3 regions of the Aeribacillus sp. FSL M8-0254 genome follow, and region 1 is predicted to be linked to each of the others. Evidence: riboswitches for the same ligand, from Rfam matches in the RefSeq annotation. Region 1 holds a riboswitch; each other region holds the start of a gene.
The links. A riboswitch is a leader RNA that binds a small molecule or an ion and turns the genes downstream of it on or off. The one in region 1 is predicted to bind S-adenosylmethionine.
Positions count from the first base shown of each region.

Region 2: another riboswitch for S-adenosylmethionine. It lies ahead of NSQ44_RS05605 (methionine biosynthesis PLP-dependent protein); the one in region 1 lies ahead of NSQ44_RS15685 (2,3-diketo-5-methylthiopentyl-1-phosphate enolase).
Region 3: another riboswitch for S-adenosylmethionine. It lies ahead of NSQ44_RS05240 (bifunctional homocysteine S-methyltransferase/methylenetetrahydrofolate reductase); the one in region 1 lies ahead of NSQ44_RS15685 (2,3-diketo-5-methylthiopentyl-1-phosphate enolase).

Region 1 is NZ_JBBOZY010000001.1:3,226,653-3,232,284, reverse strand. It holds gene NSQ44_RS15700 (hypothetical protein) at 13-384, opposite strand; gene NSQ44_RS15695 (hypothetical protein) at 411-671, opposite strand; gene NSQ44_RS15690 (hypothetical protein) at 749-958, opposite strand; SAM riboswitch class I at 1,323-1,428, shown strand; gene NSQ44_RS15685 (2,3-diketo-5-methylthiopentyl-1-phosphate enolase) at 1,507-2,730, shown strand; gene NSQ44_RS15680 (2-hydroxy-3-keto-5-methylthiopentenyl-1-phosphate phosphatase) at 2,727-3,416, shown strand; gene NSQ44_RS15675 (methylthioribulose 1-phosphate dehydratase) at 3,413-4,060, shown strand; gene NSQ44_RS15670 (1,2-dihydroxy-3-keto-5-methylthiopentene dioxygenase) at 4,083-4,613, shown strand; gene mtnK (S-methyl-5-thioribose kinase) at 5,285-5,632, shown strand, end outside.
Region 2 is NZ_JBBOZY010000001.1:1,129,937-1,135,568, reverse strand. It holds gene NSQ44_RS05615 (TAXI family TRAP transporter solute-binding subunit) at 1-994, opposite strand, end outside; gene metC (cystathionine beta-lyase) at 1,155-2,312, opposite strand; gene NSQ44_RS05605 (methionine biosynthesis PLP-dependent protein) at 2,305-3,420, opposite strand; SAM riboswitch class I at 3,538-3,675, opposite strand; gene NSQ44_RS18960 (YSIRK-type signal peptide-containing protein) at 3,941-3,985, shown strand; gene NSQ44_RS05600 (aliphatic sulfonate ABC transporter substrate-binding protein) at 4,979-5,632, opposite strand, start outside.
Region 3 is NZ_JBBOZY010000001.1:1,058,075-1,063,706, forward strand. It holds gene metH (methionine synthase) at 1-67, opposite strand, end outside; gene NSQ44_RS05240 (bifunctional homocysteine S-methyltransferase/methylenetetrahydrofolate reductase) at 60-1,919, opposite strand; SAM riboswitch class I at 2,028-2,149, opposite strand; gene NSQ44_RS05245 (YajQ family cyclic di-GMP-binding protein) at 2,251-2,742, opposite strand; gene NSQ44_RS05250 (HPr family phosphocarrier protein) at 2,887-3,165, opposite strand; gene NSQ44_RS05255 (DUF3941 domain-containing protein) at 3,507-3,638, opposite strand; gene NSQ44_RS05260 (DegV family protein) at 3,670-4,548, opposite strand; gene NSQ44_RS05265 (competence protein) at 5,506-5,632, opposite strand, start outside.

The DNA of each region.
Region 1 (5,632 bases):
TGTTTCCAACCTTTAAAATTCCCTTTGCTCTTCCACCTTTAGCATTTCCTTTTCTATAACGTCTACCAATTTTTTAGTACTATACATATATAGCACTAACTCTTTATCCCCATCTTCAATGTGGATTTCAGCTTGAACCCTTATTTTTGATGGCTTTCCTTTATAGATAACATCGAAAGTTCCAAACTCTTTGATCTCATTGTCTTCATTCATTTTATCTATTTCAGATAGAATCATGTTGATTTCTTCTTGAGTCAAGCCTGAATCTAAAATTGAGTTTGATAAATGGTTTAAAAAGGGTTCTATCTCTTCAAGATCAAAATTCATTCCTGCAGCATAACGTGCTTCTTTGTATTTAGTAACTTTATTCCAAAAATTAATCATAAAAATAGGTTCCTCCTATCAAATGTTTAATTTTCAGGTTTAATTCTAGAATATAAAACATCATGTTCTTTAATTGATCGATCCTCGTTTTTAATTAAATCATCCGTTCCAGTAAATAACATATAACATCCTTTCCTTACATACGATTCACTTATTCCTAGCAATTTAGCTAATTTGTAATTCGAGAAATCAGGATTCAACTCAATTGCTTGTCTAAGTTTTTCTAAGTTCTTATCCGTTTTATTGCGCTGTTCTTTTAAATACTCCTCACGGCTTTTTACGCCCATTTCCCGGCGTTTTTGTTTCCTTCTCCGCTTTTCATTCGCATCTATAATCGTGCTTAAATGGCGTTGTTCGTCCTCTGTTATATCTTATCTAACCATTCAATTAATTTTTTATTGCTGATATTATATCCAGCGCCAGGATACCCTTTTTCTCTAGCTATTCGGTTTGCTTCTTCGTTATTCCGTGCATAATAGGCCTTTTCAGCGCTTCTGGTGGATCTTCTTAAAGGCTCATTAAACTGTAAATTAAACGTTAGCGTTTGTTTTAAGGCTTCTTCTGGATCATTCAAAAAGCAACATAACCAATAACGGTACAAGAAACAAATTGTCTCACGATAACCAGTAACGTTATAATTGCGTAATTCAACCAGTTTTTCTAAGTCTAGTAATCTAGCATGATGCGATCGGAAGACGTTAAAAAGATGTTGTACCTTCTTTTTTCGTCCTCTTTTTTTAGGCTTTCCTGTTTTGGCTCAACCTCAAGTTCCGGAAAATACCTCAAATTGTAAACTGCACCATTAAATAATTGTAGCATGCCATCAGAAAAATGTAAGCGAATTTGAATCGAATATGATGTAAAAAAGTGTTGACAGAGGGGAAGGATAGTGGCATAATCCAAGTAAACGAATAAGAATTATAAAGTTAATAATAAAACTCTTATCAAGAGCAGGTGGAGGGATGAGCCCAATGAAGCCCGGCAACCGACTCATATGATGAGCACGGTGCTAATTCTCCCAACAGAGATGTTGAAAGATAAGAAGTTGTTTTGACAAAAAACCTCTTCTTATTGAAGAGGTTTTATTTATATAAAAAAATCTGAATGAAGAGGATTGAAAAAATGGGTCACGTAACAGCAGTATACCAAATCATTGCGAAACGAGAAGATTTAGAAAAAAAAGCGGAAGGGATTGCTCTTGGATTGACTGTAGGTTCGTGGACTGACCTTCCTCTTTTAGTGCAAGAGCAGTTGAAAAAGCATAAAGGACAAGTGGTTGAAATAAAAGAAACAGGCGAGGATCCATCCTCCGGCAAAACGATTGCACAGCTTCACATTCGTTTTCCGGGAGAAAACTTTTCTAAAGACATTCCTGCCATCTTAACGACAACTTTTGGAAAATTATCACTAGATGGAGAAATAAAATTACTAGATTTGCAGTTTGACGATGAGATCTTTCGGTATTTTCCAGGTCCTCGATTTGGAATTCAAGGGTTACGAGAAAAACTTGGCGTTTACGACAGACCGTTAGTGATGAGCATCTTTAAAGGTGTAATTGGACGTGATATGGATTACCTTCTTGCTCAATTGCGGGAGCAGGCTCTCGGGGGCGTCGACTTAGTAAAGGATGACGAAATACTTTTTGAAAATTCGCTCACATCATTTGAAACAAGAATAAAGGAAGGCAAAAAAGTTCTTGATAACGTGTATCAAGAAAAAGGGCACCGAACTTTGTATGCGGTCAATTTGACGGGAAAAACATTTGAATTGAAAGATAAGGCAAGAAAAGCAAAAGAATTAGGTGCCGATATTTTGCTATTTAATGTTTTTACATATGGCCTCGATGTGCTGCAAGCATTAAGGGAAGATGATGAAATCGCCCTCCCAATTATGGCTCATCCGGCGTTTAGCGGATCGTTTACTTCATCCGAAAAATATGGGCTCTCTCATTCCTTATTGCTTGGAAAATTGATAAGAATTGCTGGAGCAGATTTTTCGTTGTTCCCTTCACCATATGGCAGCGTTGCATTGGAGCGTGACAAAGTTTTAAACGTGAAAGAAGAATTGGTGAAGGAATCAGTTTTAAAACCAGCTTTTCCTGTTCCATCTGCTGGCATTCACCCGGGTCTTGTTCCCATTTTAATTCATGATTTTGGAAAAGATTGTGTCATTAATGCAGGAGGCGGTGTTCACGGTCACCCGCAAGGTGCTAAAGGCGGAGGAAAAGCTTTCCGTCAGGCAGTTGACGCTGTTTCCCGGGGTGTTCCCCTTAATGAAGCAGCTGAATACATAGAATTACAAGAAGCGATTCGGCTCTGGGGATGGAAGGAGGCACCGTCCAATTGAAGCCAGTAATATTTTGTGATTTTGATGGAACGGTGACAAAAAAAGATAACATCGTTAGCATCATGAAGCGTTTCGCTCCAAAAGAGTGGGAGCAATTGAAGGATGGCGTCCTTTCCCAGTCGATTAGTATTCAGGAAGGAGTCGGCAAGATGTTTGCACTTCTTCCATCTTCTTTAAAGGGTGACATCGTTCGCTACATTTTAGAAACTGCAGAAATAAGGGAAGGATTTCGCGACTTTGTTCATTATGCGAAAAACATGAACATTCCTTTATACATTGTCAGCGGCGGAATCGATTTTTTTATTAAACCGCTGTTGCAGCCTTTTGATTCTATTACCGCACTGTTTTGCAATAAAGCGGATTTTAGCGGAGAAACGATCACCATTCATTGGCCTTATACGTGTGATGAAAAATGTCCCAACCAAAATTGTGGGTGCTGCAAACCGACAATTATTCGGCAAATTGCAAATGCTGACACTCATTCCATCATCATCGGGGATTCCGTCACAGATTTAGAAGCCGCGAAGATTGCAGATACAGTTATTGCACGTGATTATTTATCAAAAAAATGTCAAGAATTTTCTATTCCTTATCAATCTTTCGAAACATTTTACGACTGTATTGACATTTTAGAGAAGACAATAAACAAAACAAATTTCATAGAAGAAAAAGGTGGCGCAAAATGAGTGTCGTTTTAACTCGTGTTCATGAGCTTGCGGAGATTAAAGAGGAGCTTGCTGCGAGGGATTGGTTTATGGGGACAAGCGGCAATTTAGCCATAAAAGTTCAAGATTCCCCGCTTCAGTTTCTTGTGACCGCAAGCGGCAAAGATAAACGAAAAAAAACGAAGGAAGATTTTTTGCTTGTAGATGGAGAAGGAAATCCTGTAGGCGCAACACAGCTGAAGCCTTCGGCAGAAACGCTGTTGCATTGCGAAATATATAAAAGAAGCAAAGCCGGCTGCAGCCTGCATGTACATACGGTTGCAAATAATGTCATCTCCGAACTTTATGGTGACGCTGGGAAAATTGTATTTCAAGGACAAGAACTGATAAAAGCGTTTGACCGCTGGGAGGAAGATGCAGAATTACAGATTCCGATTATTTATAATTATGCCCATATTCCTACATTAGCAAGCACTTTGGGCGATTTCGTGAAGGAGGATAAAGGGGCAGTTCTTATTCGCAACCACGGAATTACTGTATGGGGAAAAGATGGCTTTGAAGCGAAGAAAATTTTAGAAGCTTGTGAATTTTTATTTCAGTATCAGCTTGCTCTTATTCAAGCAAAAGCCGGTCTCCTTGCGAGTACAGGAGCTTTAAATAATTAAACATTTTAAGGAGGTATTTTACATGACAACGATTAAAATTCAAGGAACAAACGAAGTTATCAGCAATCAAGAGGAAGTGATTTCATTTTTAAATCAACAAGGTGTTATTTACGAGCAATGGGATATTGCCAAATTACCAGAGCATTTAAAAGAGAAGTATCTTTTAAATGATGAGGAAAAACAAACGATTTTACAATCTTTTGAAAATGAAATTAAAGATATTTCAGCAAGACGCGGCTACAAAGCTTGGGATGTCATTTCTTTAGCAGATCATACGCCAAACCTTGAAGAGCTGCTGAAAAATTTTCAGCGTGAACATCATCATACAGATGATGAAGTGCGCTTTATTGTAAGCGGCCATGGAATTTTTGTTATTCAAGGACAGGACGGGAAATTTTTTGAAGTGCATCTTAATCCGGGAGACCTTATTTCTGTTCCAGAGGGCAGACGCCACTATTTCACATTAGCTGATGACCGAAAAGTTGTTGCGATCCGCATCTTTGTGACAGAAGAAGGCTGGGTGCCTGTTTACGAAAAAGAAGAAGTAAATTAAGTTTACAAAAAATTTATGAAAAAGCGGCTTTAAACATTCACAGCTGCAAGCTTAACATCATCTTTTTCATATAACTGGCTGCTCTTCGGATACACAATTCATCCAGCTCAGTGAACAATGTTCCTGAATGCAAAGAAACTATGAAAATACCACAGCGGCTGCTGGCCCGGTTTTAATAGGTTTACACATTTTTGCGAAGAAGCTTGCAGCTAAAAGAGCAACACAAAAATAGGCTTGTCTTATGTTACAAGAGGATATAGTTTCACTTGAAAACCAAGTAAACACAGATAATTTATCAAGTATTATGGCGGGATGGGGAAAATCAAGAATAAATGATGCAGATTTATATTTTTAGGAAGGGGCTGTCTTAGAAAGTCAAAATCCATTGAAAACGAAACATCATAAGCATTGATATATCAACGTTTCTAAAACATTAAAGGGGCGTCTATAAGCCGGAAAATCGACTTATTAGACAGCCCCCTCTATTTAATGGATGCGGCGGCTGCTTTGGATCTAGAAATCCGAATCCATTTGGAGCATTTGCCGAAATCGGCTTTTACAAGCAGGTGACGAAGTGGTCTTGTAATAATGTCGTCCCCATATTGTGAATGGATATTATGAAAGACTCTTTTTTCGCTTTATGACAAACAAAGATAGAGGAGGGAATTTTTTTGAAGGATTTTACAACATATTTTACGATGACTGAGCAAGATGTCATCGAATATGTACAGAAAAAACTCGATATTTTTGAACAAAACGCAGAATTGGAATGCCGAGAGATTGGCGATGGCAACTTAAATTATGTATTTCGAGTCGTTGATCAAAATAGCGGCCAGTCTGTCATTATTAAACAAGCTGGTCCGGTTGCGCGTATTTCAGACGCCTTTAAAGTTTCGCCAGATCGCAATCGGATTGAAAGCGAAGCATTGAAGCTGCAAGGGGAATTAGCGCCTGGATTTGTACCTAAGGTTTATTCGTATGATCCGATTATGAATTGTTGTGTGATGGATGATCTATCT
Region 2 (5,632 bases), 2.1 Mb from region 1:
TTTCAGAAAAATATTTTTCAGCGCCGGGGTGCAACGGCAGATCGCCAATGCCGTCAAGCGCCGTCTCCGCCTTGATTAGTTTGCCTTTTGCGTGGGTGATTTTATCCGTATTCTCAAAAATCGCTTTTGTGATGGCGTAGACATCATCTTCTGGCATGTCATCACGAACAACTAGCATTGCTTTTACGGCAACAGTTTTCACATCTTCAGAAATTTTATAAGTGCCTTTTGGAACTGTATCCTCTGCATAGTAAGGATATTTTTCCATTAATTCTTGAATCTTGTCGTCGGCAATCGGGATTACTTTAACTTCTTTTTGTGCGGATAAAGATTCAACTGCTGCTGTCGGTGTTCCCGCTGTGATAAACGCTGCATCAATACTGCCGGATTGAATGCCGTCTGTTGATTCATCAAAAGACAGATTTTGGGCTTTGATATCGTTAAAGCTTAAGCCGTGTATTTCCAAAATTTGCTGGGCGTTGGCATTCACTCCTGAACCAGGAGCACCGACAGAAACGGTTTTTCCTTTCAGGTCTTCAACGGAATTGATTCCGCTGTCCTTCGTCGTAATGATTTGGATAGTTTCTGGATAAAGTGTTCCAATTGCTTTCACATTTTCTACTTTATTGTCTTTAAACATTAACTCCCCGTTTAATGCATATGACGCAATGTCAGTTTGCGAGAAGGCAATATCTGCTTCACCGTTTTTAAGTGCTTGCATATTTTCAGCTGAAGCGCCAGAAGATTGGGCATTTGCATTATAATCTGTCTCGTCTGAAATAATTTGCGCCATCGAACCGCCAAGCGGATAATATGTACCACCCGTTCCTCCAGTCAAAAGGCTTAGTGTTTTATTGTCTCCGCCTTCGCTGCTCTTTTCTCCTTCACTCCCGCCGCCTTGATTTCCGCCGCTATTGTTGTTTCCACAAGCAGATAGAATCAACACAAAAGCGAGGAGAATGGCAAAGAACAAACCGCTACCCCTCTTGCTCATACATAACATCCCCCTTTAAAAATTCTTTTTTATATAACACATTAACTATAATATCACAAATATATAAAATAATGTCAAATAATTGTCAATTTTCCTTACAAAAAAAAGAAACAGGGGACTTTCCCCTGTTCTTATGAGTGATTTTCATGGAAATCATTGCTTATGCAAGAATTTTGTCCAGTCCATGCTGCAAATCGCGTCTCAAGTCCTCAAAGCTTTCCAAACCGACGCTTAAGCGAAGCAATCCGTCCGTAATCCCTCTTTTTTCTCTTTCTTCTTTCGGCATTGCTGCGTGGGACATTTTAGCTGGATACGACAAGATCGATTCAACTGCACCAAGGCTGACTGCGAAAACAGGCAGTTGAACATGATCAGCAAGAATCTTGACCGCTTTTTCATCTTCTAGTTCAAACGATAAAACCGCTCCACCGTTGACACTTTGCCGCAAATGAATATCTGACCCTGGGTGATCGTGAAGACCCGGATAGTACACTTTTTTAATGGCAGGGTGCTTTTTCAAAAATTCTGCTAATTGAGAAGCTGTTTTGACGGATTGATCCAGCCGCACATGAAGTGTTTTTAACCCTCTTAATACAAGCCAGCAATCATGCGGGCCGAGAACAGCGCCGAAGGCATTTTGAAGCTTGTAAAGCTCTTCGCCAAGCTTTTCATCTTTCACAACTGCCAGTCCTGCCAAACAGTCGCTATGACCTGCCAAAAATTTTGTTGCACTATGTAAAACAATATCGGCCCCTAAATCGAGAGGCCTTTGCAAAGCCGGAGTCATAAATGTATTATCAACAAATGTTAAACAGCTGTTTTCTTTTGCAAGCTGCACAATTGCTCGAATGTCCGTCACTTTTAACAGCGGATTCGAGGGCGTTTCAATGTAAATCACTTTTGTGTTCGGACGTATATTTGCTTTTACGGCATCAAGGTCCGTCATATCGACAAACGTATATTCAATGCCAAAGCGCGATAAGACATCGGCAACAATCCGGTATGTTCCGCCGTACACATCTTCAGTGACAAGAACGTGATCTCCCGAAGACAGTAGCAGAAAAGCTGTTGAAATGGCGGCCATTCCTGAAGCAAAAGCAAACCCTCTGGCGCCTCCCTCCAGTTCGGCAATCGCCTCTTCCAACGCTTTTCGTGTTGGATTTCCTGAACGGCTGTAGTCAAATTCAGGAGATTCATCCAATGTTTGCTGATGAAACGTTGACGCTTGCTGAATCGCCACGCTGACAGCACCGGTTGTCGGGTCAACCTTATGTTTATTATGAATCAATTTTGTTTGAAAGCTCCATTGGTCATGCATTTAGTAAATCTCCTTTCGCAGCTGCTTGCAATGCCTGCTTGAGATCTTCCTTCAAATCCTCCACGCTTTCAATCCCTACAGAAAAACGGAGAAGCCGGTTACATACACCGTTTTGAATTCGGATTTCTTCCGGAATGTCCGCATGTGTTTGGGTAGCTGGATACGTTATAAAGCTTTCTACCCCTCCAAGGCTTTCCGCAAAACAGATTAATTTCAGATTCTGCAAAAACGGGTTGACCCATTCTTCTTTTTTCACACGGAAGGAAAGCATTCCGCCTCTGCCAGGATATAATACATCATCAATTTCAGGAAGCTCTTTTAAATATGCCGCCAGCTCCCTTGCATTTTCCTGATGTTTGGCCATTCTCAATGATAAAGTTTTCATTCCTCTAAGCAGCAGCCACGAATCAAAAGGAGATAATACCGCACCAATTGCATTTTGATGCATGGCTAATTTTTCGCAAATTTCTTTCCCTTTTGCACAGACCAGGCCGGCAAGGACATCGTTGTGACCGCCTAAATATTTCGTTGCGCTGTGAATCACGATATGCGCTCCTTCTTCAATCGGACGCTGCAAAACAGGCGTGTAGAACGTATTGTCAACGATCAGCAGCAAATTGTGCTTCCGGGCCAATTCCGCCAACGAGGAAATCGATGTTTCCTGCATAAGCGGATTAGTGGGCGTTTCTAGAAAAATCGCTTTAGTATTTTCGTTTATTAATGATTCCGTATATTCGCGAGACGTAAAATCGTCATAGTGGAAGGTAAGACCGTATTTGCGCCACTCTTCTTCAAACAAGCGGTATGTCCCGCCATATAAATCTTTTGAAACGATCAGTTCATCTCCACTTTTAAATAAAGCCATAATCGTCTGAATCGCTGCCATTCCGGAAGAAAATGCAAATCCTTGATCGGCTCCCTCCAATTTGGCTATGGCGTCCTCGACAAGCTCTCTCGTTGGATTTTTTGTCCGAGTGTAATCATAACCTGTTGATTCGCCTATTCCTTTATGCCGGTAGGCAGTGGACAAATAAATGGGGGCGCTTACTGTTCCTGTAAGAGCTTCACTTCGATTTCCTAATTGGGCCAAAACTGTTTCAATATTCATCTTTGACTTTCCTCCCTTTTTTAGTTAGTAAAAATGTGCTGCTTTCATTGCCTGTAGAGGAGGCTTTAAAAATAAAACGCCCTCTTCATAAGAAGAAGGCGTTTATTGTTTGGCTCCTTCTTATCTTCCAAGCATATCTTACGGCAAAATGCTTGCTGGATTTAGCACCTTGGTACAAAGGTTATCATGCCGCCGTCCTTGTACCGGTTGCTGAGACTTCTTCGGGCCAGTTCCCTCCGCCTCTCTCGATAAGAATTCCGATATGAACTTTTGATAGGTATAACTTTACCTCAGTTTTTAAAAAAATTCAAGACGTTTCCTGCCAACAATTCCGATAACTTTGATTTATTTTCAGTAAAACTAAAGAAAAATAAGAACATTCTTTAAATAATCCGTCGATTCTGGAAATGTTTTTTGCGAAAGCCAAAAGGGAAATTTTTTTGTATGGATCACCTTTGATCCTCCATCATTTCAATGAAAGTGGTTTTATTTTCCCCTGAGGCTTCCCAAATTTTAATAGATTTTAAAATGCAAATATTCAATTCGAAAGCTGTCGTATTTTTAAGAAAAATTGTGAACGAGGTGATCTTCTTTTGAGGAATTGGAAAATTTTAAGAGAATTTAATAAACAGAGAATGAAACGATTGAATTAGCAAACTAATCGTTTGATAAATTTTTCGCCAACTTCAGTCAAATGAACCCGTATTCCATAAAGCAGCTGAACAGAAAACGAAGATGCGATATTTGTTTTGCAGGTGAAGCTGGGAAGCAAAAAAGATGAACATAAACGTGCCGTTGGAAAATTTGCTGAACATTCTTTACTGATGCGCCTTCTCTTTTTTATCAATATTATGGAAAGGAAAGACTGTTTATGATGCTGTATATAATCGACAGCATTCGAACCAATAATTTTCATGACGAGCAAATGATGGGGCAAATCAAAATTATGTGAGAAAACGCTTTCTAAAAATTGGAACATCATCAAAACAATGTGTACGGAATTTATTATGATTATGAAAGCGACTACAGAGGAGATTATTTAATTAAGCATTGCAATTGAAGAAAATAATGGGGAAGCTTTTAATTGAAATCCCGAGAAACATGAAAATAAAGTTTTTCAAGTAGATACAACGGACGAACAAAGCATGTTTAAAACTTGGAGTAAGATTTGGAAGCAAGAAGAAACTGGTTTAATAGAGCGTGCTTGAAAAATACAGCCTAAAGCCCAAATGGAGAAATTGAAATTCATATAGGCGCTGTCTAATAAGTCGATTTTCCGGCTTATAGACGCCCCTTTAATGTTTTAGAAATGTTGATTCGTTTTCAATGGATTTTGACTTTCTGGACAGCTCCAAACAATGTGAAAAAACGGGAGCTTATTCGAGCGATTTGAATAAAATGCTCTCACAACAACAGAATCCCAATATACAGGCATAATCATAAACAACTTTTGGGATAATCCTTTTTTAACAACTGCTTCATCTTGAACATCAACAAAATAACCCCCTATCCAGAAGCCGCATAATATCAAACAGCTTCTATATAGGGGGGTTATTGCTTAATTCAAAAAGCTTGTATCTACAAGACCTTTAAGATCCGGTTTTTCTTTTAAAAATTTCAAGTCATAAGAAGAGTTAGAAAAGTCTTGAAGAACTTTTTCATCCACTTCGGTTGTATAGCGGACACGTTCCCAAGCGCTGTCGATAATTTCTGGGTCAAGCTCTTGATTGGTTATATCTTTAATCGATTGAATGGCAATATCGCGTGCTTCCTCTTTGTTTTTATTGATGAAGTCGACTGCTTTTTTATGAGCTTTGACGATATTTTGAACTAAATCTTTATTTTCTTTAATAAATTTGTTGCTTGTCACTAAAACAGTGTTCGGGAGTGTAGTGCCATAGGCGATGTCTTTCGTATCGACAATCACTTTCGCTCCGTCTTTTATTAATAATGAAGCCCAAGGCTCAGGCACAGCGGCTAAATCCACTTTTCCCGATTCAAAGAAAGCTTGATATTGTGCCGGGTTTCCAGTTGTATGCTTTAATGTGCCGCCGATTCTTGATGAAGCAATGTCGTAATCTTGCAAATACGTTTCAAATTGGACATCGTGAGTGCAGCCGACACCAGGAGTAATGAATGTTTTATTATGAATATCATCTAAGCTTTCGATTCCGCTTTTTTTGCTTGCTACGACGACAGTACCCCCAGATGA
Region 3 (5,632 bases), 2.2 Mb from region 1:
TCATTGTTCCCATGGCTCCGTCTAGTATTAAAATTTTTTTCTCCAGCTGTTCCTTTATGTTATACATGGGAAATCTTCCTTTCTCGTTTTGCCTTTTCTTTTTCATGAATGTATTCCGTCAGCTCGACTGTCATCTCATAATGCAAAAACGGAGTGATTAAGTAAATGCCGTTAAACAGGTCAAATGCTGCGTCAATAAGCGATTTTGCAATGGCAAGTCCTTCTCGTTTTCCCTTTTCTTTATCATTGCCTGCTTTTTGCATCTGTTCGCGAATCGAATCGGACAATTTAATGCCTGGCACTTCGTTATGAATAAATTCAGCATTGCGGCTGCTTATTAACGGCATAATCCCGAGATATATCGGAACATTCAGATGTTTTGTTGCTTCATATACTTCTTCGATCAGCTTCTCCGAGTAGAGCGGCTGCGTAATAAAATAATCGGCTCCGCAGCTGATTTTTTTCTCAAGTCTCTGAACTGCGCGATCAAGATGTCTTACGTTCGGATTGAAGGCGGCGGCTACAGTAAAGTTTGTTTTTTGACCAAGTGATTTTCCGGAGTATGACAAACCTTCATTAAATTGCTTAATTAAGCTGATTAAATCAAACGATGATAAATCATAGACAGAGGTTGCACCCGGAAAATCACCGATTTTGGACGGGTCGCCGGTGACCGCTAAAATATCGTGCAGGCCAAGCGTATGCAGCCCCATTAAATGGGATTGAATGCCGATTAAATTTCTGTCACGACATGTTAAATGAACGAGCGGGCGAAGCTGGAAACGGCTTTTCACAATATTTGCGCAAGCAACATTGCTGATTCTTGGTGTAGCAAGGGAATTATCCGCAAGCGTAATTGCATCAATCCCCGCTTTTTTCAACGCTTTTGCTCCTGTTAAAAATTTTTCCAAGCCGAGCGTTTTCGGCGGGTCCAATTCTACAATCACTGAGCGTCTGTTTTTTGCAATATCTGGGAGAGGAGTTTCTTGACTTTCTTTCGTAGGTAAAACATGAATTGGAACATTTCGTTCTTTAACTTCTTTCTCTGTGACAGGAGGTAGGTTTGATACTGCTTCAGCCATTGCCCGAATATGTTTCGGCGCGGTTCCGCAGCATCCGCCGAGAAGCCGGACACCTTGTTTTCGGAATTGAAGAGCCGCTTCATAAAAATAGTGTTCATCTGATTCATAAACTAATCTTCCGTTTTCATACCTTGGCAGGCTGCCGTTTGGAAAAGCGGATAAAAAGGCATGTTCAAACAGCGGCACTTCTTCCAGCGATTGCAGCATATGATAAGGGCCTAAACGGCAATTGAGGCCGACAATATCTGCACCAAGTTCTTCAAGCATTTTCAAACCGTCTGCCAATCTTGTTCCATTTTGAAAGACGCCTTGTTCGTGCAAAGAAACATTTGTGATAATGGGCAAATCCGTTTCTTTTCTAGCTATTTGCAAAACGGTTTTCAGTTCTTCCAAGTCGTAATAGGTTTCTAAAATAATGCCATCTACGTTTTCGGATAAAAGGACATGAAGCTGCTCACGAAAATTTTCGGCAATGTCAGATAGCGTGAAGGCGCTTTTTTGAAACGAACGGATGCCGCCGATTGTTCCGATGACATACCCTTTGTTTTCCGCTTTTTGTAACGCCCTCTTTGCAAGTTCAACCCCTTTTTGGTTGATGATCTTTATATCATCTTCCAGCCCATATCTGGCAAGCTTTATGCGATTGGCGCCGTATGTATTTGTTTGAATAACAGTTGCGCCTGCGTCTAAATAGGCTGAATGAATCCGTTCTATTTCTTCCGGTTTTGAAACGTTTAGCTCATCAAAGCATCTGTCTATTCCGAATGAGTATAGTAGAGTCCCCATTGCTCCGTCGGCAATTAATATATGATTTTGTAAATCTTGTAAAAGCCCCATAAAAAGTCCTCCAATCAAATGAAATAGGCGCCTGCAAGGAGGCGAACACCTATATAAAAAAGAAAAGCCTTCTAAGAAGAAGACTTTTTCTTGAACATTTTCCCCTTCTTCTTATCTTCCGAGCGCAAATTTACGCATCGCTGGATTTAGCACCTTGGTACCCAAAGTTTTTGGGTAATCCGGTTGCTGAAGGTTCATCGGGCCAGTCCCTCCGCTTCTCTTGATAAGAACGCTTTACCGTATGAAATTTTAAAACAACGGATTAATCCTAATTTAACGAATTTTATCAAAATAATCAATATAAAATTTCAATTTTGTGAACAGGGCAAAGCTAGCGAAAATTAATAAATTGTACGTCGATCGGCAAGTCGGCGCTTTTCACAGCTGCAATCACTTTTTGCAAATCGTCCTTGCTTTTGCCGCTTACCCGGACTTGGTCGTCTTGAATTTGGCTTTTTACTTTTAGCCCGGTATTTTTGATCAGCGCATTGATCTTTTTCCCGTTTTCTTTGTCAATTCCGTTGACAAGTTTGGCTTTTTGTCTGACAGTGCCTCCTGAAGCCTTTTCGATTTTCCCGTACTGAATATTCTTGGTTGCGACACCGCGTTTAATCATTTTGCTTACTAATACATCTTTTAGTTGATTCAGCTTATATTCATCGTCAGAGATTAGCACAAGCTCATCTTTTTCTAGGGATATATCGCTTTTAGATCCTTTGAAATCATATCTGTTTACAATTTCTTTTTTCGCCATTTGAATGGAATTGTTCACTTCGGCAATATCCACTTTTGAGACGATGTCAAATGAATTCTCCTTAGCCAACTTTTTACCTCCAATAACGTTATTTACATTCATTATAGTGAATGTCGTTCAGTTGAACAACTCTTTTAGGGGTTCCTCGCAAATTAAATGAAAAAACCGTTACTTAAAGCAACGGCAAGGAAATTAATAGCTGCTTAAATGCAATTAAGCTAATGATGTCGCTTTAGAACATTTAGGGGAAAGAAAGTCTTGTAAGTTTTTTACTGCTTCGAGCGAATCTTCTCCTTCAGCGCTGATGACTACATGACCTTCTAAAAAGGCGGAAAAACCGAGCATGCTTAAAACGCTTTTCGCATTTAATTGGAGCTTTTTTGTTTGGAATAAAATGTAGCTGTTAAATTTGATCGCTTCATGGACAAGGGAAATGACATATTCCGGCTCCATCTCTTTTGTAAGATACACGGAAATTTCATGTTTCTTCATTGTGCCACCTCTTGTATACTTATTTTACAATATCTTACATCAATAAAGGATAGATTCCCACATGTTTGTCATTTCCTCTTACATATAAAAAAATGACCTCCGCTTTCGAATATGGAAACGTTTTGGATTTCTCTGTTTTTTAATGAAATGAATGGCCTAATCAAATTGAAAGTTATTGCCCCGCCCATGTTTTATTAGACAAAATGAAAACAAAAGCTAGAGAAAAGATGCATACTGTAAGATAAGAAAGCGTCTTTATCTTTCAGAACGTCCGGATAGAAGAGGTGGAAGACTCGCCTTTAGAGATATTTCAAAAAAAGAAAAAGCCCGACAGGCGGGCATTATAAATGATCCGTTTTCTTTGAGTATTGCCGTTTTCCAAGCTCTCGATTTTTTTCCTTCAATAGATTTTTTTCGTGTCGTTTTGCATTGTTGTCTACAGCTTTTTTATCATTATCGCTTGTTTTGGACATTCAGGAAGCTCCTTTCCATACTGTTATATACTTATGATTTCCATGAAGCTTCTTGAATATGTTTATTTAGAAAAAATACAGCAAGGGTGCCGGGGCCAGAGTGTGCACCAATGACAGCACCGATCGTATGGATGATAATTTCTTTTGGATGAAACGTTTCTTCAATTAATTGTTTTAATTCGAGAGCTGCTTCTTCATCATCACCATGGCTGATGGCGATTGTCTGTTCACTCAATCTGTCTCCACGCTCTTCCATCAGCTCAAGAATTCTCCGGTAAAGCTTCTTTTTCCCGCGGATTTTTTCCAGCGGGATCAGCTTTCCTTCTTCGACATGCAAAAGCGGCTTGATATTTAGCAGTCCGCCAACAAACGCAGATGTTTTGCTGATTCTCCCGCCGCGAGCCAAATATTCCAGGCGATCAACTGTAAAAATGTGCTCCATATGACTGCAATACTCTTTTACTGCATTTGCCATTTGTTCTAAATCAAGTCCTTGTTTTGCTAATTGAATGGTGTAGCGGACAGCAAGTCCATACCCAAGTGAAGCACATTTCGAATCGATAATTTGCAGTTTCCAATTCGGATATTTTTCAAGCAATTGCTGCTGAACCATAACGGCAGTTTGATATGTACCGGACAATTCGGAAGAAAAGGCAATATACAGCGCCGGCTGATTGTCTTTCGCCAGCTTTTCAAATTGATTGGTGATTGTTTCCGGTGATGCTTGTGATGTTTTAGCAACGTTTCCAGCTCTCATATAGTCGTAAACTTCTTTTGGTTTGATTGTCAATTGATCCTCATAGTCCTTCTCGCCAAGGTGGACACGAAGAGGGATGAAAGAAACGCCTTGATCGTTTAAAAAAGAGACAGGCAGATCACAAGCACTATCAGCGATAATGTGAATATTCATTAATCACACCTACTTTTTTTCATTTACATATAGTCTATCTTGATCACAAATAGAAAACAATACATTTTGTGCAAACTGAAAATTTAAAAAAGAAGGACAAAAAATCGAGTAGGAGGGAGCGATTAACTCCCGTCCTCTCACACCACCGTACGTACGGTTCCGTATACGGCGGTTCCATTAAGATAATTGACGCAAGTCTTTATAACTTCCGTGAATAGCTGTTCTCTTTATGCCAGTGGTCACTCCACCCTCCAAGAGGTCTCCCACGGGATTCACCGCTTCCTTCCTCAAGTGAGGTACTACGTTTTCTGTGTTCATCATGACTCACTGAATGCCAAGGGCTATTCTCTCTTAATTGTTCGGTCCTTCTTAGTAGTTCTAAACCAACTAATACTATGACCTCTGCTGACTTCTGACTGTTCAGCTATCTATCACTAGATAGGTTACCAAGGTTACTTGGCGTGCCAGCCAGACCTCCCCGGGTAAGAGTGTAATCTTTCCTTCCATCCATCTGCTTCATTTACTCTGTATCACCTTCGGCAGAAAGGGCTTTGTTTTGTCTTGCAAACTCACCCAGTGATACCTAGCCTCATATGAAGTTCGTGTTCCGAGAGACCTTAAAGTTTGCCGCTCGCTTCCTTCAGATTCCGCGTCACCACGGACACCCTTGCGTTAAGCTAACTGCTACTTCTGCCTTCGCAGCTCGGGACTTTCACCCTATAGATTACACCCATGCCGGGCGCACAAGAAAAAATGGACGAAACAAGAGGAGCTCGTTTCGTCCATTTCATATTTATTCCTTGTTCAAAATGTGCCGTACAATCGGCATTCTGGATGGTGTTATGCCTGCTCGATTTTTTCTCGATGCAGATGCTGTACAAAGATTGGTCTGTTCAAATTCGATCTGTTCATTATAAAAACAGCTCTTAAAAGGATTCGAAAATGAACGGAAGGGCATTATCCTTCGAAGCTTGCTTCGTTATTGGCTCTTGCTTCTGATTCGGCAAACGTCATACGGTATGGAAACTTTTCATCATGTTTTTTGACAGCACCTTTTCCTTGCTCAATGAATCGTTTCGATTTA